2 linked regions of the Prochlorococcus marinus CUG1417 genome follow. The protein of the gene in region 1 interacts with the protein of each later gene in a pairwise test. Links are inferred from orthologs where the notes say so. Each region holds a gene or a part of one and is shown in the gene's direction. Other genes may lie near its edges. The genes, in order: lpdA and HA140_RS01635.

The links.
Region 2: the proteins of lpdA (region 1) and HA140_RS01635 interact in binary tests that used the Escherichia coli proteins (3 or more experiments, as listed by UniProt). The link is inferred for Prochlorococcus marinus CUG1417 from one-to-one orthologs.

What each region holds. Positions count from the first base shown.
Region 1 is NZ_JAAORN010000002.1:220,429-232,425, reverse strand. Bases 2,313-5,247 are described here. They hold lpdA (dihydrolipoyl dehydrogenase), read left to right. Parts: upstream 2,313-3,027; coding sequence 3,028-4,467; downstream 4,468-5,247. Other genes in these bases: trpC (indole-3-glycerol phosphate synthase TrpC), read left to right, coding at 4,480-5,247; HA140_RS07300 (TrmH family RNA methyltransferase), read left to right, coding at 2,313-3,016. Also shown: HA140_RS07315 (aspartate aminotransferase family protein), read right to left, coding at 1-5; murA (UDP-N-acetylglucosamine 1-carboxyvinyltransferase), read right to left, coding at 614-1,984; more of HA140_RS07300, read left to right, coding at 2,144-2,312; more of trpC, read left to right, coding at 5,248-5,367; HA140_RS07285 (hydantoin utilization protein A), read left to right, coding at 5,423-6,094; sodX (nickel-type superoxide dismutase maturation protease), read right to left, coding at 6,053-6,445; sodN (superoxide dismutase, Ni), read right to left, coding at 6,454-6,927; HA140_RS07270 (FKBP-type peptidyl-prolyl cis-trans isomerase), read right to left, coding at 7,006-7,578; HA140_RS07265 (acyltransferase), read left to right, coding at 7,665-9,152; tRNA 2-thiouridine(34) synthase MnmA, read right to left, coding at 9,145-10,302; HA140_RS07255 (NAD(P)H-hydrate dehydratase), read left to right, coding at 10,349-11,914. UniProt on the Escherichia coli protein: Lipoamide dehydrogenase is a component of the glycine cleavage system as well as of the alpha-ketoacid dehydrogenase complexes.
Region 2 is NZ_JAAORN010000001.1:296,506-308,641, reverse strand. Bases 5,486-8,559 are described here. They hold HA140_RS01635 (UvrD-helicase domain-containing protein), read left to right. Parts: upstream 5,486-5,855; coding sequence 5,856-8,264; downstream 8,265-8,559. Other genes in these bases: HA140_RS01630 (CCA tRNA nucleotidyltransferase), read left to right, coding at 8,270-8,559; HA140_RS01640 (hypothetical protein), read left to right, coding at 5,627-5,833. Also shown: HA140_RS01685 (30S ribosomal protein S1), read left to right, coding at 1-52; metK (methionine adenosyltransferase), read left to right, coding at 189-1,430; HA140_RS01675 (FGGY-family carbohydrate kinase), read left to right, coding at 1,444-2,673; HA140_RS01665 (hypothetical protein), read right to left, coding at 2,926-3,345; HA140_RS01660 (TVP38/TMEM64 family protein), read left to right, coding at 3,493-4,128; HA140_RS01655 (hypothetical protein), read left to right, coding at 4,247-4,426; HA140_RS01650 (phycobiliprotein lyase), read left to right, coding at 4,401-4,952; HA140_RS01645 (R-phycoerythrin subunit beta), read right to left, coding at 4,936-5,448; more of HA140_RS01630, read left to right, coding at 8,560-9,517; selenide, water dikinase SelD, read right to left, coding at 9,518-11,692; mtnP (S-methyl-5'-thioadenosine phosphorylase), read left to right, coding at 11,703-12,136. UniProt on the Escherichia coli protein: A helicase with DNA-dependent ATPase activity. Unwinds DNA duplexes with 3'-5' polarity. Translocates on single-stranded DNA with 3'-5' polarity. Initiates unwinding more efficiently from a nicked substrate than double-stranded DNA.

The sequences.
Region 1 (11,997 bases):
TTCATCAAAGTGGGAGCGGTCGGACTTGAACCGACATACCCGAAGGTGCCGCATTTTGAGTGCGGTGCGTCTACCAATTCCACCACGCTCCCAAGGCTTTTGAAAAAATTAACTTTTTTATTATAACAAAAATCAACTTATTGACTATTGTTTTGGTCAAGGAACAGTTATCAAGATAACGTTTGTTAATAGTTAATCTTTTCGATAAAAACATAGAATTATTTATTGCATTTGCTGACAAGAAATGAGGGGGAAAAAGAAAATTTAAACATTTATGATACATTTTTGTGATTAAATGCGATTAAAAGTCTTTTTTAAAAGGAGATAGCTTCATGATTAGTAATATTGTGTTATATTTGAAGAAAAAAGCAAATGTCTAAAACTCAAGCTAAAAAATTATCCTTTAAATTTGTCCCTTTTCTTTTTATTGCAGTAACTATACTTACAACATTCGGATCCAATAGCGGAAGTTGGGCATGAACGAATTCAAATTTAATGGTTTAAATAAAATTTGGTCTAATCGCTTTCTAGTTTTGTTTATATTATTTTTGGGTTGTATCTCATTAATTAATATTGCTTACGTTTAAATAATTATCCTTATGCTCTTAAGAATTTAGGCAACTCTATATCGAGCAATATCTGCAGGGTCTGAACTGTTCTTTAATTCTTTATTTGTCAAAGTTTTTTTGTTGAATTCTCTTGTTATTTTTATACCCAAAATTTTTAATTTTGATTCAAAATTTTCGTAGCCTCTATCTAAATGCTCTAAACCAAAAATCCTACTATTGCCTTCAGCTATAATCCCAGCAATTATTAATGCAGCTGAAGACCTCAAATCAGATCCAACTAGATCCATGCCCTTAATTTTTTTAACACCTTTGATGTGAGCTATATTTTTGTTTAGTTTTATACGGGCGCCCATTTCATTAAGTAAATAAATATGATTCATTCTGTTTTCGAAAATTGTTTCAGTTATCTTTGATTCACCATTTGCTATTGTCATAAGAGTTGTAAATGGTGCCTGCAAATCAGTAGGAAAGCCTGGGAAAGGAGCTGTTTCAATATCTACTCCTTTAATTTCTTTACTCTTTATAGAAATCGAATTACCTTTAATCGTGATTTTACTCCCACTCTCTTGAAGTTTATTAGTGACAGCTTCAAGGTGATGAGGGATTACTGGAGAAACTGTTATTGAAGAGGAAGTTGCAGCAGCAGCTATTAGAAAAGTTCCAGCTTCTATTCGGTCTGGAATTACTTTATGGGTACATCCGCCAAGCTTATTAACACCATCAATAATAATTGTTTCTTTACCGGAGTCATAAATTTTTGCCCCCATTTTATTAAGCATTTGGCATAAATCCTGAATTTCAGGCTCTCTAGCAGCATTTTCAATAGTAGTTCTTCCGTTAGCTAAAGATGCTGCCATTATTAAAGTTTCAGTAGCACCTACACTTGGACAATTTAATTTAATATGAGTGCCATGAAGTCTATTTTTGTCCCCCCTTGTTTTTGCTTTTACAATTCCCTCTTCAATAATAATGTCTGCTCCTAGTGCGATTAACCCATTAATGTGCTCGTCTATTGGCCTTGAACCAATATTGCATCCACCTGGTAAAGGTACTTGAGCTTCTCCAAATTTAGTTAATAGTGCACCTATACAAAAGAAACTAGCTCTTAATCCTTTAACAAGTTCATATGGAAGTTCTTTAATCGAAATAGTTTTTGGATCTATTTCTAGTTGGTTGTTTTTACGAACTAAATTCACTCCTAAATTCTTTAAGATATTCCCCATTTTTTCAATATCAGTGAGGAAAGGTACATTTTCAAGAATTATTTTTTCATTAGTTAGCAATGATGAGGCTAATAAAACTAATGCGGAATTCTTCGCACCACTTATTTCAACTATTCCATTTAATTTGCCTTGGCCAAGAATCTTTAAATTTTGCGATTTAAGATATGACTTCGTTTTGCTCCCGCAAATCATTAAGACTTAATTTATTAGATTCATCATGACAAACTAATAATATTAAGTCCACCCTATGTAACGTCATGAATGTTAATTAAAAGTGAAAATGTATTTTTTGATTTCTTGAGAAATAAAAATTTAATAAATAATTGATCAAAATGTTTATGTAATTAAAATATAGTTGATAACAAATTTTTCAAAATACTCATAGAAAATACTTTTTTAAAAATAACTAGTAAGAACAATAATCTAGTTAAAAGATTTAGATCATTTAAAAGAGGATCATCTCCAAAAGATCAAGACTTTTTTTGCATAGAGGGTACACATCTCATTGAAGAATTGCTGAAGTCTGGAAAAAATCCCTCTAAGATTTTAGTTACCGAAAAATGGCTAAGAAAGAATCATAATCTAAGTAAAAAATTTGATGAGTCATTAATAAATATTGTCTCAGAGGAAGTCTTGGCATCTGCGATTTCAACAATTAATCCAGATGGGATAGCAGCTTTAGTAGATATTTCAGCAATACCTAATTATCAATTTAATAGAAAAGATGATTTTGTTCTTGTTCTCGACAGAATTCAAGATCCTGGGAATATGGGTAATCTATTTAGAACCGCTTTAGCTGCGGGTGTTAATGCAATTTTTTTAGCTGGAGGTGCGCATCCATTAGGCCAAAAGGTATTAAGAGCATCTTCAGGTGCTGTTTTTCATCTGCCATTTTTAAGATTTGATGGAAATGAAGAAGAAAGATTAAATTCTTTACTTAAGTCTTTATCTGAATTATCAAATGTAGGATTTAAGATTTTCTCTACTAGTAGCCATAATGAGAGTTCAAAAAAACCTTCAAAACCATATTGGGAAGTTGATTGGTCTAGACGTACCGCATTAATTTTGGGTAATGAAGGTCAAGGTATTCATAAAAAAATTCAAGAAGCTTTTCATGAAACAATTACAATTCCGCATAGTGAGATTGTAGAATCATTAAATGTGGCTTGTGTTGCAGTTCCGTTATTACTAGAACGAAAAAGAGTCGCATACACCTCTAAATAAATAAATAAAAAGTGACTGATTCAAGTTTTGATTTTGATTTAATCGTAATAGGAGCAGGATATGGAGGTTTTGATGCCGCTAAACATGCTGCTGGTAAGGGACTGAAAGTTGCAATAGTAGAATCTTCTGATATGGGAGGCACTTGTGTTAACAAGGGTTGTGTTCCCTCTAAAGCTCTTTTGGCTGCAAGTGGAAAAGTTAGAGAAATAGCTAATTATGAACATTTAGCTAAATTTGGTATACATGCTTCACCAGTAAGGTTCGAGAGATCAAAAATTGCAGATCATGCAAATAATTTAGTTTTAAATGTTAGAGAAAATTTAACAAAAACTCTTAAAAGGAGTGGAGTTGAAATTATTTTGGGCATTGGAAGAATTGAAGGAAATCAAAAAGTAGGTGTAAGAGATAAAAACGGAATTGATAAAATCTTCACATGTAAGAATATTGTTATAGCAACAGGCTCCTCTCCTTTTGTGCCCGGTGGAATAACTTTGGATAATAGGACTGTATTTACTAGCGATGATGCGGTTAAACTTGAGTGGCTTCCAAGATGGATAGCAATTATTGGAAGCGGATATATAGGTCTAGAATTTGCTGATGTATACACCGCGCTTGGTTGTGAAGTTACCATGATCGAGGCTCTGGAGAATATTATGCCAACATTTGATCCAGACATCACTAAAATTGCTAAGAAGAACCTTATTCAAGCAAGAGATATAGACACAAAATCAAATGTCTTTGCTACAAAAATAACACCTGGATGTCCTGTAAAAATAGAACTTACTGATGCAAAATCTAAGGAAGTTGTAGAAACTTTAGAAGTTGACGCTGTACTAGTCGCAACAGGCAGAAGTCCTAATAGTAATAACTTAAATCTGGAGTCGGTTGGTATCGAAACAGTAAAAGGTTTCATTCCTATAGATGATCAAATGAGAGTTAAGAATGGTGATGAAATAATACCTAACATTTGGGCTGTTGGAGATGTAACGGGTAAACTAATGCTTGCCCATACAGCTGCAGCGCAGGGTACTATTGCTGTTGATAATATTTGCGGTGGTAATGTCGAAATTAACTATAAAAGTATCCCTGCAGCAACCTTTACTCACCCAGAGATAAGTTCAGTTGGTCTCTCTGAAGTTGAAGCTAAAGAGATATCTACAAAAGAAAATTTTACTTTGGGAGTTGTCAAAAGTTTCTTTAAGGCTAATTCAAAAGCATTGGCTGAATTAGAGAGTGATGGATTGCTAAAGTTGATTTTCAACAAAGATAATGGGAAAGTATTAGGTGCTCATATTTTTGGGTTACATGCAGCTGATTTAATTCAAGAAATTTCAAACGCTATTTCAAGGAACCAAGATGTAATTGAATTATCTAAAGAAGTTCATACTCATCCTACTCTTAGTGAAGTAGTTGAGGTCGCATATAAACAGGCTGCTTCTCAAATAAAATAATATCTAAAATTAATGGAGATAAGACGCAGGCCACCAAATCCAACAGTAAGGGTAGAAAATTTAGAATATGCTGTACCTCATAGAGAAGCACAAGCAAAAAACATTCTGGAAGAAATTGTATGGCACAAGGATATTGAAATTAAGAATTTTAAAAAAATAGTCTCTTTAGAAGATCTCATCAAAAAGATTGAAAAACTTCCTACTCCTAAAGATTTTTACAAAAATATCTTGGAGTCAAAAATAAAACCAGGAGTTATTGCTGAAATAAAAAAAGCTAGTCCAAGTAAAGGAGTTATTAGAAAAGATTTTAACCCTGAAAACATAGCAATTTGTTATGAAGGATTAGGTGCATCATGTATCTCGGTACTTACCGATAAAAGGTTTTTTCAAGGTAGTTATGAAATACTCGAAACTGTAAGGAAATCAACTAATCTCCCTCTACTCTGCAAAGATTTTATTATTTCTGCTTATCAGATTTATAAAGCAAGGGTATCGGGTGCTGATGCAATATTATTAATCGCTGCGATTTTAAGTGATGATGATTTAACTTATTTAAAGAAAATAGCTGATAATTTAAAGATGAGTGTTCTTGTTGAAGTCCATAACTCTAATGAATTAGAAAGGATTCTAAAGTTAAAATCTTTTAATTTGATTGGGATAAATAATAGGGACTTAAAGACTTTTAAAACGGATTTAAAAACATCAAAAGAATTGATGCATACATATGCAGATATATTTTTAAAACAAAATATTATTCCCATTAGTGAATCTGGAATTAATTGTGCCGAAGATTTAGAATCGCTTAGATCTATTGGAATCATGGGAGTATTAATTGGTGAAACTTTTATGAGAGAAACTGATATTGAACAATCGTTCAAGAAATTATTTAACTCAATTTAATATTGACTTCAAATCGTGCTATAAAATTGAATAAACAGAGTTGTACTGAATATAAATGCAGGCTGTAGTTTTAACAGGTATAGTTGCAGGATTTGTGCATGTTGTTAGTGGCGCTGATCATCTAATTGCAATGGTACCAGCAGCGATTAATAATCCCCAAAAAGCTCTTAAAAATAGTTTCTCATGGGGTTTGGGACATTCTTCAGGAGTCCTCTTGTTGGCTTTTCTAGCGATTTTTATTAAGGATATTACTCCATTAAATAAATTTTCTAGTATTGCCGAATTCCTAGTTGGAATTTCACTTTTAATTGTTGGAGTATTTGCTATAAAAAATTCTTTTCAATTAAGTATCCACTCGCATTCCCATATGCATGAGAATGGAATTGCCCATCGTCATTTTCACGTTCATGTTAAGGAACAAAAAAATAATAATAAGCACTCACATGCTTTGACTGGTTTAGGCTTGCTACACGGTATAGCTGGAGGTTCACATTTTCTTGCAGTTCTTCCTGCTTTAGCACTACCTTTAACAAGCGCTTGCTTATATTTGATTTCATATTTGATTGGTTCACTCCTAAGTATGAATCTTTTCACTTGTTTAATATCTTTTACTACCTTCAAAGCAAGTCAAAAATTTATTAAAAGATTAATAGCTGTAGCAGGAGGGCTTTCCTTTTCTTTGGGATTATTTTGGATTCAAAGAAGTGCTTCTGTTTTTTTGAATTAAAAAATTTTTTAATTTAGGAATAATTAATTTAGAAGTGACAATCCCAATTATTTTTTCGTTATTGATTAATCCAAATTTATTACTATCTTCGCTAAATTCAATATTGTCACCAAAAACCTCAATGTTATTTTGATTTACTGAATTTATCCTTTTTATTAGGTTTTTATTTTTAATTGGATGATTAAAAATAACTATTTGTCGATTTTTAAGTATTGATTTATTCTTTTTATATTTTTTAAAAAATACAATATCTCCTTCTTTTAGGTAAGGAAACATCGAATCACCACGAATAATTGCGGTTTTTCTTAAACCTAAAAAAAATAAAATAAAATCAAAAAAACTTTTGAAAATAATTTTGATTAACTAGCTTTTACAAAAGCGTCTGATCTTCCTTTTGAGGCCCAGAAAATATTATGAATTTTTTCTACATAACTCATAAGTTCTTCAGCTTGGGCTAAGTCAACATTAACTTTGCATGCACTGCATAATTTGGCCGCCTTCCAAATGGTTTCATGTAAGTCTGGATAAGTTTCTAAGTGAACTGGTTTAAAGTAATCTGTCCACAAAATTAGAATCTCTTTCTTTGTTTCTTTTGCTTGCTCTTCTTTAACTGCAACATATCTAGAAAATGTATTACTGTATGCAGCCCACTCTGCTGAATCAGTGCTGGAAGGAGCTTCTAATGCAATAAGTTTTTTTGTCATTGATAAAACTGCTTCAGCTGCAACTCTAGTAGACGCTGGGTCGTAAACACCACAAGGGCCATCGCAGTGAGCATGGACTTTCATTGGAGATTTTTTATTTAGAAAAGAATTGATGAATTTACTTAACATTTCAAATATTTGGTGTTGTATATATATTACTTGGAGATTAACTAAATTGAAAAGTCTTAGATATTTTTCTTACTTAATTTAATTGACTTTTAATAATTCAACTTCAAATATTAAAGTCGCATTAGCAGGTATTACATTTCCAGCTCCTCTTGATCCGTATCCAAGTTCCGGAGGTATTGTTAATTTTCTTTTGCCTCCAACTTTCATGCCTGCTACACCTTCGTCCCAACCTTTTATTACTCGTCCAGCACCCAATGGAAAGCTGAATGGAGCTCTGCCGATACTGGTATCAAATTGTGTCCCATCTTCTAGAGTTCCTGTGTAATTTACAGTAACTGTTTGCCCAGCACTAGCCTCATCACCTTCCCCGTTTACGATATCTGCGATAATTAGACCACTTTCTGTAGTCCTTGAATTGTTGTCTGATGGTGTTTCTTCTGCCATAGCGAAAAGTATAGGATTTGGATCTGATGGGTCTAGTTCAAATAAATTATTATTTGAGACATTTGATGATTTTGCAGCATTTGTTCTTTGAACTGACTGAGTTTCTGATTCAGCAGCATTAACAACTTGTGGTGAATTAAATTGACTGAAAAGAGTTAATGAAACACAAAAAACAAAAATTGCAAAACTAATAAAGACTTCTTTCACTTAAATTTTGAAAGTTACTAGAACTTAGTCTACAGAATGAAGGTACAATAAACGGGTGATTATAAATTTAATTTCGTAATTTTAGATTGTTAATCCCAATTCAAATTAAAAGTCTAAGACAATATTTTTATCCTTGTTTAGGAGGGATTTTAGGAGGAATTTCAGTTTCAACTAATTTTTGGCTAATTTTTATGCCGATATCATTATTTATTTTATGGAAGGGAAGTGAAAGGAGAATAGCAAACTTTTGTTGGGGTTTTTTCTTTGTCTTGATAAGTCATTCTTGGCTTTATGATCTTCATCCATTGACATGGCTTGGGTTTTCATGGCTTACAAGTTTAATTATTGCCATTTTAATATTATTATTTTGCGCTTTTTTGGGTGGGATATTAGTTTATTTATGGGGATTGTTGGTTGAAATTATTCTCTGGAAGGAGGATGTTTTCAAAATTAAAATATTATCTTTAACAGTAAAAGTATTTTTTTTATCTTTGACTTGGGGTATTGGTGAATTGATACTTTCTCAAACACCTTTTTTTTGGATAGGTTTAGGAGAGAGTCTTATCCCAGGTGATATTTATCTTGCTGGTTTAGCAAGATGGATTGGTGCGAGTGGCTTATGCGTATTACAAATATTGATTGGATTTTGGATTTTTTATATGCAAGGTAGATGGGAAAGAAAACTTTACTTTAAAAAAATATTTCTTTTAGGACTTTTGATTTTTATTTTTTTACATTTATTTGGAGGTTTAACAACTCCAATAAAAAGAAATTATGAATATCCAGTGGCTATTTGGCAAACTAATATGCCAACAAGAGAAAAATTAAAAATAAATGATGAATTTATTGAAGAAAAGCTATCTATCGCTCAAAAATATGCTTTATCAAACAAGGCGAAACTTCTTGTTGCTCCTGAAGGAACTCTATCTAATAATTTTTATTTTTCTAAAGGCATTAAGGTTAATACCTTATCAGGAGGTTTCAGAAATTCAAATAATGAATTAAGAAGTTCTTTACTCGGATTTCAAATTGGAGATAAATCTTTTACCTCATTTATAGATAAAAATAGACTTGTTCCAATAGGTGAAAAAATACCTAGATTTCTAGATAGTTTTTCAAGAGGATTATCTGCAGTAGGAGGAATTCAACCAGGCTCTGATTCAAGATTTTTTGATCCTAAATTTACACCCCCACTAGCAGTAGCTATATGTTACGAAATTAGTGATGGACTAGAAATAAGAAAGGCTATTAATAGCGGTGCAAAACTGATAATAACTGCAGCAAATTTAAATCCATATCCAGCTAAGCTTTATAATCAATTCCTATCTTTGGCTAGATTAAGAAGTATTGAAAATAAGAAAAATAATTTAATAGTATCAAATACAGGACCTTCGGGCTTAATTCAAGATGATGGAAAAATAATTAAACTTTTAGACTATGATGTTGAGAAAAATGAAATATTGTTCCCTAATTTTTCATCCGAAAAGACTTTCTATACAAAATTTGGAGATAAACCTATTTTGTTTTTGTTTATATTATTTATGGGATTAAATATCTTTTGGAAAATTAACTAATTAATCCACCACCTAATAAAATTTCTCCTTTATAAAAAACTGCAGCTTGTCCAGGCGTTACCGAACTTTGACTTTCTTCAAAAATTAATTTAAATGTTGTAGTTGTATTATCTAAATTTTTCAAAGGTATTAATGTACCTTTTACTGGATTACTTCTATATCTGATTTGTGCTTCTACTTCTATCTCTTGCTCAGGATCTTGGATTGAAACCCAGTTAATCTTACTAATAATTGCTTCTTTATTAAATAGATCACTTTTGTCTGCTACATAAACTGTGTTTTTTACCCTGTCTAAACTTTTTACATATAGTGGTTCAGGCCAAGCGATGCCCAACCCTTTTCTCTGACCTACCGTAAAGTGCTGAATTCCATTGTGCGTCCCAAGGACTTTCCCATTTACATGCACAATTTTTCCTTCTTTGGGTTCTATGTGTTTGTCGATAAATTTTTGCATTGATCCATAATGCTCAACTAAACATAAATCTTGACTTTCTGGTTTTTGAGCAGTTCTAAGGCCTAATCTGATGGCTTCCCTTCTTGTTTCTTCTTTTTTCATTTCACCAAGAGGAAATTCTAATCTGCTTAGTACTTCTTGAGAAAGAGAATAAAGAAAATAACTTTGGTCTTTGTTTTCGTCAGCACCTCTAAGAAGAAGGTATTCCTTAAATACAAGGCTCTTGCAATCAAGTGCTCTAGCATAAGATGATTTTTTTATCCTTGCGTAATGTCCCGTCGCAATATGAGTAAAGTCTTTTTTGCTTATTGCGTAATTGAGCATCTCTTCAAACTTCACATTTTTGTTGCACATCGAACATGGAAGTGGAGTGAATCCTTTCTCATAGCTTTCAGTTGTTTTTTTAATTACCTCTCTTTCGAAAATTTCTCTTGAGTCTATTATTTTATGGTTAATTCCCAAATCTTCACAAAGGCCAGCAGCATCTACTAATCCTTCAGAACAACAGGAGCCTTGTCCTTTCATTAACCAAAGAGTTAGTCCCTCAACATTCCAGCCTTTTTCTACAAGAAGAGCAGCTGAGAGGGAACTATCTACGCCACCAGAAAGACCTACAATAATATTTTTCTTCTTTTTAGTTTTATTATTAGAAGAAAAAAAGTTCTCTAATTTTTTATCCTTTTGTGTCTTTAACATGGAAGTTTAAATTTTTGAAAAGTACTTCAATTGCTTTGTACTCATTATGAATGAAATTGTATGGCCAACAATTGACTCTGAACATTTAATTGTTGATTCAAAGCAAATGTTGAAATTAGAGAAAGAAATGTTTTCTGATGGAATGCCACAAGAAGCATTGATGGAAAAAGCTGGTATCCAAATTAGTAGATGGCTCTTAAAAAAGAAACCTCTTCTCAAGCATGGAATAACTGTTTTTATAGGTCCTGGCCATAATGGTGGGGATGGTGCAGTAATAGCTAGAGAGCTTTTTTTGAAAGGTTTTTATGTTCAGGTATGGTGCCCATTTCCGATAAAAAAAACATTAACAAATAAACACCTTAATTATCTTACATCTATTGGTGTCACAAAATTAGTAGAACCTCCTGATGCAAATAGAAAAGAGCTTTGGATTGATGCAGTTTTTGGTAATAATCAAACAAGAAAAGTTGATGATAAATTAATTAAACTGTTTAATCAAAAATTTTATAAAAAATCTGGAAAGGTAATAAGTATTGATATTCCAACAGGATTATGTCCTGATAAGGGTGAGCCTTTTTTAGATAACGCAGTAAAGGCAGACTATACCTTAGCTATTGGTCTTTATAAGCTTGGGTTAATTCAAGATTCTGCTTTGCCTTTTATTGGAGAATTGCACCATATAGATATTGGGATGCCTGCTAGTAAACTGTCCAAAGTTGATGAAAAAATTTTTAAGGTTACTTACAAAGATATAAAAAATATTGATTTACCTTCTTTACCAAAAAATTCCAACAAATATCAAAGAGGTAGAACATTAATAATAGCTGGAAGTGAAAAATATCCTGGGGCTGCATACTTAGCATTAAAAGGGGCCATATCAAGTGGAGCAGGCTTTATCTCTGCAGTCCTTCCGGGGATGGTTGCTGAATCTATTTGGCAAGTTGCCCCAGAAATAGTTTTAAAAGAAACTATGCAATCTAACCAAAATGGCAATGCATCTTTATATAGCGCATTAAAGAATATTGATTTAAGCGGGTTTGATTCATTAGTTGTCGGTCCAGGAATAGGAATTGATAAGGATGATTGGCAAAAATCAAAGGACTATCTTATTGCTTTTGAAGGACTATTGATCTTGGATGCAGATGCACTTAATAGGATTTCGGATTCTAAATTGGGGTCAAATTTCTTTTTAGAGAGAAAATTTAAGACATGGATTACACCGCACAGCAAAGAATTTGGAAGGTTATTTCCTAATATCAAAGCTCAGAACAATGTTGGGCTTGCTAGTTATGCGGCAAAAAAATTCAATATCAGTATTTTGTTAAAAGGAGCTAACAGTATAGTTGCTGATAATAAAAAAGTATGGCAACTTTTTGGAACCGATTCTCAGACAGCTCGAGCTGGATTGGGCGATCTTTTATCTGGTTTTATAGGTGGTAGTTCTGCGATGGATTTAACCTTGTGTAGAAATATATCAACAGATTTTTTTGCTAAATACGTACTTTTACATTCATTTGCCGCATCGAAGAGCAAAAGTGGTTCAAATGCTTCTGCTATAGGTGATGGACTGACAAAATTAATGAGAAATATAAAAACGAGACAAATATCTTGAAAGAAACAATTTAATAGAGTTATTTATAGTTTTAAACACATAAGTGTACAAATATTACTTGAAATCTGAAGCGCGCATTAAAT
Region 2 (12,136 bases), on another replicon or contig:
GCAAACTGACGATAACGAAGAGATGTCAACAGATTCAGCTGAAACAGAATAAATTCACTTATTTATTTTGTGCGCGAATATCGGAATTTAAGTCTTGTATTTCTCTTGCAAGTATTTTTTAATTTACAATGATTGATTTGTAACGATAGTCTAATTTAGGATAAAGTCTAATTTCAATATTATTTTAAATGAGTGATTTCATTTTCACTTCTGAATCCGTAACTGAGGGTCATCCAGACAAAATATGTGATCAAATTAGTGACGCTGTTTTAGATGCTTTATTAACAGAAGATCCAGAAAGCAGAGTTGCATGCGAAACTGTTGTTAATACGGGTCTTTGTTTACTTACTGGAGAAATAACTTCAAAAGCAAAAGTCGATTACATCAAACTTGTAAGAAATGTAATTAAAGAAATTGGATATGAAGGCTATAGAGCTGGTGGTTTTGACGCAAACAGTTGTGCTGTTTTAGTAGCACTTGACGAGCAATCACCAGATATTTCACAAGGAGTTAACGAAGCAGATGATGATAACGATGATTTGGAAGATAATACCGGTGCTGGTGACCAAGGCATAATGTTCGGCTATGCATGCGATGAGACGCCTGAATTAATGCCCTTACCGATTAGCTTAGCTCATAGATTAGCCATTCAACTTGCCAAAGTGAGGCATGAAGAAGTCCTTAATTATCTACTCCCTGATGGTAAAACTCAAGTAAGTATTGATTATAAAAAAGGGTTGCCTGTTTCTATTAATACGATTTTAATTTCAACTCAACATAATCCTGAGATTGATGGAATAACAAATGAAGAAGAAATTCGTCAAAGAATAAAAGAAGATTTATGGACGCATGTTGTAATTCCTGCTACTGAAGATCTAGAAATCAAACCAAATATTCACAAAACAAGGTTTCTAGTAAACCCTACTGGAAAATTTGTAGTAGGAGGTCCGCAAGGAGATGCGGGGCTTACTGGTAGAAAAATTATTGTAGACACTTACGGAGGATACGCAAGACACGGAGGAGGGGCATTCTCGGGGAAAGATCCTACTAAAGTAGATAGATCAGCCGCTTATGCTGCACGTTATGTGGCTAAAAGTATAGTTGAGGCAAAATTAGCAAAAAAAGCAGAAGTACAATTAAGTTATGCAATTGGCGTAGCAAAACCAATTTCAATTCTCGTTGATACTTTTGATACTGGTATTATTTCACAAGCTAATTTAACTGAGCTTATTAAAAAACACTTTGATTTAAGACCTGCAGCAATAATAAAAGAATTTAACTTAAGAAATCTACCAAAAAAAATGGGTGGTACATTTTTCAGAAAGACTGCATCCTATGGACATTTTGGCAGAAGAGATCTAGATCTCCCTTGGGAAAAGGTAGAAGTAAAAGCAGCCCAATTATCTGAGGCTTCCAAAGTATTTTTATAAAAATATTTATTCTATGCCTGATAATTTTTATGGGGGATTAGATTTTGGAACTAGTGGCGCAAGAATATCTATAATAAATTTTCATAAAGAATTGATATATTCAAATTCAGTTCCTTATTTATGTAGCTTTAAAAATCCAAATTCTTGGATCAATTCTTGTGAAAAACTCTTAGAATGTTTACCTATTGAGGTTAAAAGTAACCTTCAAAAATTGGCTATATCTGGCACATCAGGAACTTTAACAGCATCGAATTTACGAGGAGAGCCAATAGGAGAAGCAATATCTTATGACCAAGCATGTAATGAACATAAGATCCTTCTTGAATCATTAACTTCTGGAGAAAATCATCTGCGAACTCCATACAGTAGTCTTGCTAAAGCATTAAAGCTAATAGATAAATATGGGACAAATATACTTTTACGACATCAATCTGATTGGATCACTGGTTGGTTTTTAAAAGATTGGACTTATGGAGAAGAAGGTAATAATCTAAAACTTGGTTGGGATCTAAAAAAAGAATCATGGCCAAAAAGCTATCTCAATACTTCATGGGGAAAATGCCTGCCTCAAATAATAAAAAGTGGGAAAATTATTGGACAAGTGAATTTTGATTTAGCAGAGAGATTTAACCTTAATAAGAAATTAATATTAATCTCAGGCACTACTGACTCTAATGCAAGTGTAATAGCTGCAGGTTTAGGAAAAGAAGATGGTCTCACAGTTTTAGGAACAACTATTGTAGTTAAGAAAATTATTGATAATCCTATAAAAAAACAAGGAATTACAAACCATAGAGTAAATGGCAATTGGATATGTGGAGGAGCATCAAACGCAGGCTGTGGTATATTATCTCAGTTTTTCTCTGATTTAGAAATAAAAGAGCTCAGTCGACAAATAAATCCATCAAAAAACACTTCTTTAAATCTTTTGCCTCTTAATAGTAAAGGAGAAAGATTTCCTGTTAATGATTCTAATTTACAGCCGATACTTGGTCCAAGGCCAGTAAGCGACTCACTTTATTTACATGCATTATTCGAGGGTCTAGCTAAGATCGAATTGAAAGGATGGGAAAAGCTAGGCGAACTAACAGGTTCACTTCCAAAAAAAATTATTACTATTGGTGGAGGTTCAAAAAACCCTCAGTGGAGAAAAATAAGAGAAAAGATTATCAATATACCAATAGTTTCATGTAAAAAAACTACTTCATTTGGTACAGCCGTGTTAGCGATGAACTCAAAATAAAAGTTTTTTTAAATATTTGATGAAGATATAAAATTTTTAATTAAAAGGGTTTCACAAACTACACATCTTAATTTAAAGTATATAGGTTAGAGCCGGGATAGCTCAGTTGGTAGAGCAGGCGACTGAAAATCGCCGTGTCCCCAGTTCAAATCTGGGTCCTGGCACCTTTAAAACCTCTTCTATGAAGGGGTTTTATATTTTCTAAAAAAGTAAAAACTTACTTTTTATTTTGTTTTTAGAATTTTAGATTTGTTAGTTTTCTATTCTGCAGACTTGACCAATAACACCCAAAATCAATTCATCTCCATTTGGATCTTGCCAATCAGCTAAATCATTAAAATTACTATTCACTTCATCTATAGAGACATCAACATCTCTAAATGATTTTTCAAAACAATTTATATCCATTGTATAGAGAATATCTTTAGTGATTTCACTTTTTGTTTTGGGAATATATTTACTCAATACTCTCACAGAACCATCCTCATTCCTTTTAATACTTTGTCTATCCCACAACTGTTCTCCATATTCACTTTTAGGGACTCCCACCCATTCATGAGGAAAAGCATTTGCTTGTTTTATAAAAATACAAATTGGAACGATTATTGACAGAACTAAACCAATGCTATTTCTAATAAATATTGAACTAACTTTATTCTTAGAATCAACCATGAATACTTGTCAAATACAAAAATCTTTTATCTAGACTAAATATAAGATTAAAAATTTGTAAAATTTTTTATTGATTAGTATTTCTATTATAGATACAATCAAATATTAAATTCAAAACTTACTTCCAATAAGTTAATTAGAAAGATAATGAATAAAATACAAAAACTTCTCTCAATAGTTTTTTTTATAGCAATATTCGTCGTATTGATTTACTTAATCCAAAATTATGGGATTGAACCTCTTAGAAACAAAATAGAAAGTATGGGAATTTGGGCACCTTTTGGAATATTCATACTTAGAGGAGTAAGTATTATTTTGCCCGCTCTTCCAAGTTCAGCTTATTCTCTGCTAGCTGGTTCATTACTAGGATTTCAAAAAGGTTACATGACAATAATCTTTTCTGATATTGTTTTTTGCCAAGCTGCTTTCTTTATTGCAAGAAATTATGGTCGGGTTCCTGTACGTAATTTAGTCGGCCAGAAAGCAATGAAAAAGATTGAAAGTTTTAATCAAAACCAGCTAGAAGAAAATTTCTTTCTTATGACAGGTCTTCTCATGACTGGCCTTTTTGATTTTCTAAGCTACGCAATTGGTATTGGTGGAACTCGCTGGAAAATATTTACTCCTGCATTAATAATAAGTCTTCTAATCAGTGACTCTATACTTGTCGCAGTAGGAGCTGGAGTTAGTCAGGGAGCAGGATTATTTCTTGGGATTGCTCTATTAGGAATGTTTGCTTTAGCGACTATTTCAGGATTGGCAAAAAATAAAATGCCTAGGTAACACAACAGTTGATAATTCTGTAATCAAAGAAGAAAGATATGACATTTTCGCAAACAATAACTATATAAATAATGATTCATGCAAGAATAGAAATCGATTATTTTTTTAGAGACATTAGATGACTCCATTTAGACCAACTTCATATGATCGCCCTGGAGAACAAATATCAACTACTCCTTCTGGATTAAAAGTAACTTCTGCAAAGAGATTAATGGTGGATTCAATGGTAAGAATGATACAAAAAGCAGAAAATCATTCTGTAGAAGATAAACTTGACGAAGAATCTAAAAATAATTAATCAATTCATTGATAAAAGTATAGGAGAGTGGAAATCTATTAGAAGTACACACACTTTAGCTTTTCAGGAATTTGAAAACTCAACTAGTAAAATACATATAAAACATATCAACAAAAAAAATAAAAAAGTCGTTAATATTTTTAAAAATTATAAATTCAGTTTAAACCTAGAGAGCATAGCTATTTCTATAAACTGGCAAGCTATTAGTGATTGGGACAATAATGATATCCGTGAGGGAGATGAAACTATTCTGATTTTTTTACCCGAAGATGAAAAATCAGGAATTGTTTTAAGAAATAAAGGTTATACAGAATCCTTTATTTCATCATCCAATTATTTTGTTGATGAACAAAATAATTTACACATTAAAACTATTTATAAATCAACAGTTTCCGAAGAAAGAATTTCTTTTTTATCCACTCATGTAAGATCCAGATTTTCTACCATTAGAAATCTTGAAAATAACTCAGTTATACAGACGTCCCATACTTCAGAGATAAGGAATTTAGCTAGTTTAAAAGATTAATTATCCTTTCAAATTGAAACTCTGTTTCAGATATTAATTTAGGAAGAAAGCTTTTGTTTCCACGCATATTATTAACTGTTGAATTCAAATCAGAGATAGTTGCATCTCGCATTAATTCAAAAACCCTTCTTGCATTTCTTAAAGGTACCCCAAGAGCAAGATAAGTATTTTTAAGATCCATCAAACAACTTTTTTCTAAAACTGATTCGTCATTAGAAATTAAAAGATAAGCAACAATCCTTAGGATTATTTCTCCATCTCTTAAACAAACGGACATCTTGTTAGTTGTATTTAAAGAAATTTTTGAATTAAGTGAATCGTGATTTTCGCAAATCATTGCTGTTACAGCGTCTGCTGCGATTGCATGTGAATTATTGGTTATTGAGGTTATTGCATCTAATCTTGAGTTTGCAGTATTAATAAATTCTTTTATATTGCTTAAATCATTTAATTTTTTATCGGCTGACAATAGTTGATTATTCTTTGAAACTGACATTCCTTTATTAAAAATTAAAGACCGATCTTAAGAATAATACAAAGCTAGTAAAAACAATACAATTTCAAACTTAACGCAACGCTTCTTAATTAATAACTTCATTCCAAAGTGATAGTTGAAATAATTCAAAAAAAAAATTTTTTTTTCGCTAATATAAAACTACATTTTTTATAAAGTTTTGGATCAACAGGATTTAAAATTATCAAAGAAACTTATTTCCTCATATAAAAAGAGATTGGAAAAAGAAATTCTAGACAGAAGTATGAAATTAAAGATGCCTCAAAATAAGTTTGAAGAAATAATTAATAACAATAATGAACTTATCAATTTAAAAAAAACGTTAGAGGATCTAGAAACGGAATCTGAATCTCATAGTAAAGTCTGATTTTTGAAAAACATTTCCAAAAGTGCCTCAAACCAACAATTTCCTTTTTAAGTCCCTAAACAATCAACAACTTCAAGCAGTAAAACATGTTTACGGACCACTATTAGTTGTAGCTGGTGCAGGTAGCGGAAAAACTAAGGCTCTTACTCACAGAATTGCAAACCTTATTGAGGGTAACTCTATAGATCCCTATAACATTCTCGCAGTCACTTTTACTAACAAAGCTGCCAAAGAAATGAAAGCAAGATTAGAGGTTCTTCTAGCCCAAGAATTAGCTTTTAATCAATTTGGTCAGCCTTGGACAACTCTCAAAGAAATTGATCAAAATCAATTAAGAACAAACGTTCACCAAGAGAGGCTTCAGAACCTTTGGATCGGTACTTTCCATTCTTTATTTTCAAGACTTCTGAGATACGATATTGAAAAATACACTGATCCAGAAGGCCTAAAATGGACAAGACAATTTTCAATTTATGATGAAACAGATTCTCAAACATTAGTAAAAGAAATTATCAGTCAAGATATGAATCTTGACCCAAAAAGATATGATCCCAAAAAGATTAAAAGATTAATAAGTAATGCTAAAAATCAATGCTTAACTTCTAATGATCTTTTAGAAAAAGCAGATAATAATTTTGATAAAACAGTTGCAGAAGCCTACAAGAGATATAGGATTTCGCTCTCAAAAAATAATTCTTTAGACTTTGATGATCTTCTACTTTTACCTGTGTTCTTGTTGAGGCAAAATGATATAGTCAGAGACTACTGGCACAAAAGATTTAAACATATTTTAGTTGACGAATATCAAGATACAAATAGAACACAATATGAACTTATAAAATTAATTACGGCTGGAAATACTGAACCAAAAAAATTCTTCAATTGGGAAGATCGGTCAATTTTTGTAGTTGGGGATGCTGATCAAAGTATTTATAGTTTCAGAGCGGCTGACTTCAGAATTTTAATTGGTTTTCAAGAAGATTTTAAAACTTCAATCAATGACGATACAAAATCATCTTTAATTAAATTAGAAGAAAATTATAGGTCATCTTCCAATATCCTTGATGCTGCAAACTCACTAATTGAAAATAATTCTGAAAGAATTGACAAAGTTTTAAAGGCTACCAAAGAAAAAGGGGAACTTTTAACATTACTCAGCTGTGATGATGAAATTTCCGAGGCAGAAGCAATTACCAATAAAATAAAATCACTCAATAACTATAATCAAAACCCAATTTGGAAAAATTTTGCAATTTTATATCGAACCAGAGCTCAGTCGAGAGTATTAGAAGAATCTCTTGTAAGGTGGCGCATTCCTTATACAATTTTTGGAGGATTACGTTTTTATGATAGAAGAGAGATTAAAGATGCAATAGCATATTTGAAAGTTCTGGTTAATTCTTCAGATAACGTTAGTCTTTTACGAATCATAAATGTTCCTAGAAGAGGGATTGGTAAGACTACTATTCAAAAACTTAGTGAACTATCTAATAGGTTAAATATCCCATTATGGGAGGTTCTTAATGATAAGCAAAGTCTTGAAGAAACAATAGGCCGATCATCAAAAGGAATTAATAAATTTACTGAAATTATGAATGATCTACTGTGTTACCTAGAAAATTCAGGTCCCGCTCAACTATTACAACTTATATTAGAAAAAAGTGGTTATTTAAGTGACTTGCTCTCTAGTGGGACTGAAGAATCTGAAGATAGAAGAAATAACTTACAAGAACTAATTAATGCAGCCACTCAATATGAAGAAGAAACAGAAAGTGGAGATGTAGAGGGATTTCTTTCTACAGCAGCCTTAACAACTGATAATGATACAAAGAAAAATAACCCTAACTCTGTAACTCTCATGACTCTGCATAATAGTAAAGGTTTAGAATTTCAAAATGTTTTTATCACTGGACTAGAACAAGGTCTCTTCCCGAGCCATAGATCAATAGATACTCCCTCACTTCTGGAAGAGGAAAGAAGATTATGCTACGTAGGTATTACTAGAGCTAAAGAAAGAGTTTTCTTGAGTCATGCCAGAGAAAGAAGATTATGGGGTGGAATGCGAGAAGCAACAATTCCTTCAATATTTCTTTCGGAAATACCTGAAGATTTAATGGATGGCGAATTACCACAAACTGGTGGTGCTTCAATTAGAAGAGATTGGCATCTTGAGCGTTTAACAAGAGTTGATAGAAAAAATCCAAATGAATTCGTTAACAAACCAATAAATGCAGTAAGGAAATTATATTCAGGACCTCGTAAAGGGAAAAGCTGGATAGTTGGAGATAAGCTAATTCACTCAAAATTTGGGAAAGGTGAAATCATACATATTTTTGGGAGTGGGGAAAAAATATCTTTAGCAGTAAAATTTGGTGATAAAGGAAGTAAAATTTTAGATCCCAGATTAGCTCCAATTCGTTATGTAAGTTAAAACTAATGAACGATATCTCTGATTACATCCAAACAGAATTAATCAAAACTCCATTTAATTTATATAACCTTATTACTAAATACATTGAATCTAATAACAATATTAAAGTAGCTTTTGTTGGCGGTTATTTAAGAGATTTATTAATTAGTAAATTCCACAAAAAATCTTTTTCTAAACCTGTAGATATAGATCTTGTGATTGAAGGTTCCTCTATCTCTCTGGCAAAATTTATAAAAAAAAATGTTGTAAATGTAGATATATGTTTAATCAAGGAATTTAATTTATACAACACCGTAGAAATAAATATTAATGACTTTAAAATTGATATTGCTTCTGCAAGAAAAGAGACTTATTCTGCACCAGGCTTAAATCCCACAGTAACTAATAGTACTTTTGAGGATGATCTTAAAAGGAGAGATTTCACGATAAATTCAATAGCATTTGAGGTCTCGACAAGGAAAATCTATGATCCTTATGGAGGAATTTCTGATATAAAAAGCAAGAAATTGAACCTACTTCACAGTAAAAGTATTTCAGATGATCCAAGTAGATTAATTAGATGTGCAAAATATGCTTCAAGGTTAGATTTCAATATCTCAAATAATTCCCTCAAACAATCTCAAGAAACAGTTAGACAGTGGCCATGGAAAAGTTCAGAAACTCATCAGCAAATGATTTACCCTCCTGCACTCGGCATAAGAATAAGGATGGAACTAGCTCAAATATGCAAACACGATAATTTGACTAATGTAATTTCGATAATTCATAAATGGGGAATTATCTCAATCTTAAATGAAAATATTAAAGTCGATAAAAGATTTTTAAGAGGACTAAATTGGATTAAGAAGTTAAAGGGAAATCATATGCTTTACTTATTAAAAGATTCAGAAAATTTAGAAAAAGCATGTCAAAGATTTTTGGTAAATAATAGTGAGATAAAAATATTAGAAGATTATATAAATATCAAAAAGATATTAAATACAAACCAAAAAACTTTCAATCATTTTTCTCCATCAAGTTGGACAGAATTTATTGAGGACAGAAACCTTAATGATGAGACAGTTAAATTATTAATTTGTGATGGAGGAAAATACTGGAGTAAATTGTTTAAGTGGTTATTTATTTACAAATTCATAAAATCAAAAAAAGATGGAGAAACATTAAAAAAAGAAGGATGGGACTCAGGGGAGGAGATGGGCAAGGAAATCAAAAGATTAAGATATTTGGAAATTGACAAATTAAATAGAAATTAATTACATTTCTACAACCTCTCCAACCTTGTACCATTTATCCTTTAGAACATTTTCATATTTACGATTGCAACTAATCAACAAGGGTCCACATGTTTGAGGATCTAATAGTAATGATATTCTCTCTTTAAAAGTCTCTTGATCTAATGAATTTTCGTTTAAAAAATGAATTATTCTTTTTTGCTTATTTACTTTATAAATTTTGTCAAAAATTTCTTTATTAGATTCAAAGAAAGTACTTTTAACATCTTTTCTTATTAAATCAAATACTCCAGGATAAGCTTTAAATGCAAATAAATCTAATAAAACTTTTAGTGGCTCAAGATTATTGCTTTGCCTATATAAATTAGATGATTCAACCATTTCTTTAAGATGTCCAATAAATCCATATCCAGTAATGTCAGTCGCAGCGCTGACTAATGATTCTTTAAATTGATTTTGAAAAAGATATATTTCATCAATCAAATATTGCTGACTCTTTACTAAATTATTAATTACTTCAGAAGAACTGCCTAGAATATTAATATTTTGCATTTGACCGGCAAAGTAAATCCCAACGCCCAGAGGTCTAGACATCATTAGAATATCTCCAATATTCATTCCAGATTTAAGCCATGGTTTTGTTCCATTTTTTAAAATACCTTGAACTGTTAAAGAAATATCTATTCCAAATGAATAAGGTTTATTTACTAAACTTCTTGCCTCGAAAGTATGGCCTCCAAGTAATTCACCTCCATGATCCTCAACTGTTGATTTAATACCTTGAAGTGATTGAGAAAAGAGGTAACTCTGAAATTCCCTTTCAACTTTTGGTAATGAAATTAAAGCCTGCGCGGATGAAAGTTTTGCTCCGCATGCCCACAAATCTGAGCATGCATGCAAAGTAGTAATTTTTGCATTAAGCCAAGGATCACTTACTAAAGCAGGAAATCCATCTACACTTTGCAAGATAATATCTTGACCATTTTGATATACCTCAACTGCATCTTCAGGTGATGAGGCAAAAGAATTTAAATTAGAATTTATTAATGATTTATTCAAAACTAACTGAGGAATTTTAGCTGCACATCCTCTGCAATCATTCAATGAAATATTTTTTTCACTACTCTTCATCATTAGCCTTTTTGATCTGAACTTTTTAATAAAGTTGAGATCAATTTTATGCTTTAAAATCCAAAAAATAAAAGAAGGGCCGAAAACAAAATTGCGATAAATAGCAAAAGCCTTTAGATGATGGCTTGGAAATATATTTACTATTTGCAATCCAATCTTTTGAGGAAACCACTTTTTTAATGATCTCCCTTCTATATCTTTTTTTAGATTTTGTACTAATTTATTTACAACTTTTACTGCAAAAACTCCCGATGCTGGTCTTTTTGCTGAACCTACAACTGCGCAATCACCGACAGCAAAGATTCCAGATAAACTTTTTATCTGTAAATTCTGATTTGTAATTATTCTGCCATAAGAATCCATATCTAATAATTTTTTTTTTGCCCATAACGGAGATGTATTTCCAGTGCATAAAAGAATTTTGCCATAATCAAAATTAAGTTTTTCAACTAATTCAATATTGGAATTCCATAAACTTTTTAGAATTTTATTATTAATTTTTCTTGAATCACATAATAGTTTTAAAGGTCTATCTCCCCATCTTTTTCGCAAAGCATATGATACCTCAATTGCAGCAAGGCCACTCCCAACAATTACAAATGGAAGTTCATTAAATGAATCAAAAATGTCCTCTTTTAGTATTGAGTCATAAGCCATTAAAAAAGGTTTAATTGAAAAAGCATTTCGATTTTTAACTAGTGATTCAAATTCTTTTGGAATTATTGTTTGACTTCCATAATTAAGTACCAACTTAGAATAATTAATTGAAGGTCTATCATTACTTAAGATAATTTTCTTTAAATTGAAATCAATATCCTTTACTTCTTCTTCTATAAAGGAGACTTTTGCATTTTTTGCTAAAGATTTTATATCAATTAAACTCTCTTCTAGAGTGATTGATTTTGAAATCACCGATGGGAACATCGCCGAATAAACCAAATGAGAATCTCTAGATATAATTGAAACAGGAATTTCTGGCATTAATTTCGGAAACATTAACCATTTCTTCAATAAAGAAACATTTGAGTGTCCTCCTCCAATTAGTACCAGATGATTAAAAGTCATTTACATCACTATGAATAAAGAACATTTATTACCAATTGAAAAATCAAGATTAGGGGTGATTGGTGGAAGTGGATTTTATTCAATGGATCAAATGGAGTACTTAAGAGAATTAGAAATCAATACTCCCTATGGTAAACCTTCTGATTCAATAAAAGTATATAATCTTGGAAACCTAGAGATAGCATTTATTCCTAGACATGGCAGAACACATAGTTTAAATCCTTCTGAAATTCCTTACAAAGCTAATATTTGGGCACTAAGATCGATAGGAGTAAGATGGATTATTGCTCCATCAGCAGTTGGTTCATTACAAGAACAGATAAGGCCACTTGATATAGTGGTCCCAGATCAATTTATAGACCGGACAAAAAATAGACCCGCAACCTTTTTTAACGAGGGAGCTGTTGCTCACGTAACTATGGGAGATCCCTTCTGCACAAATTT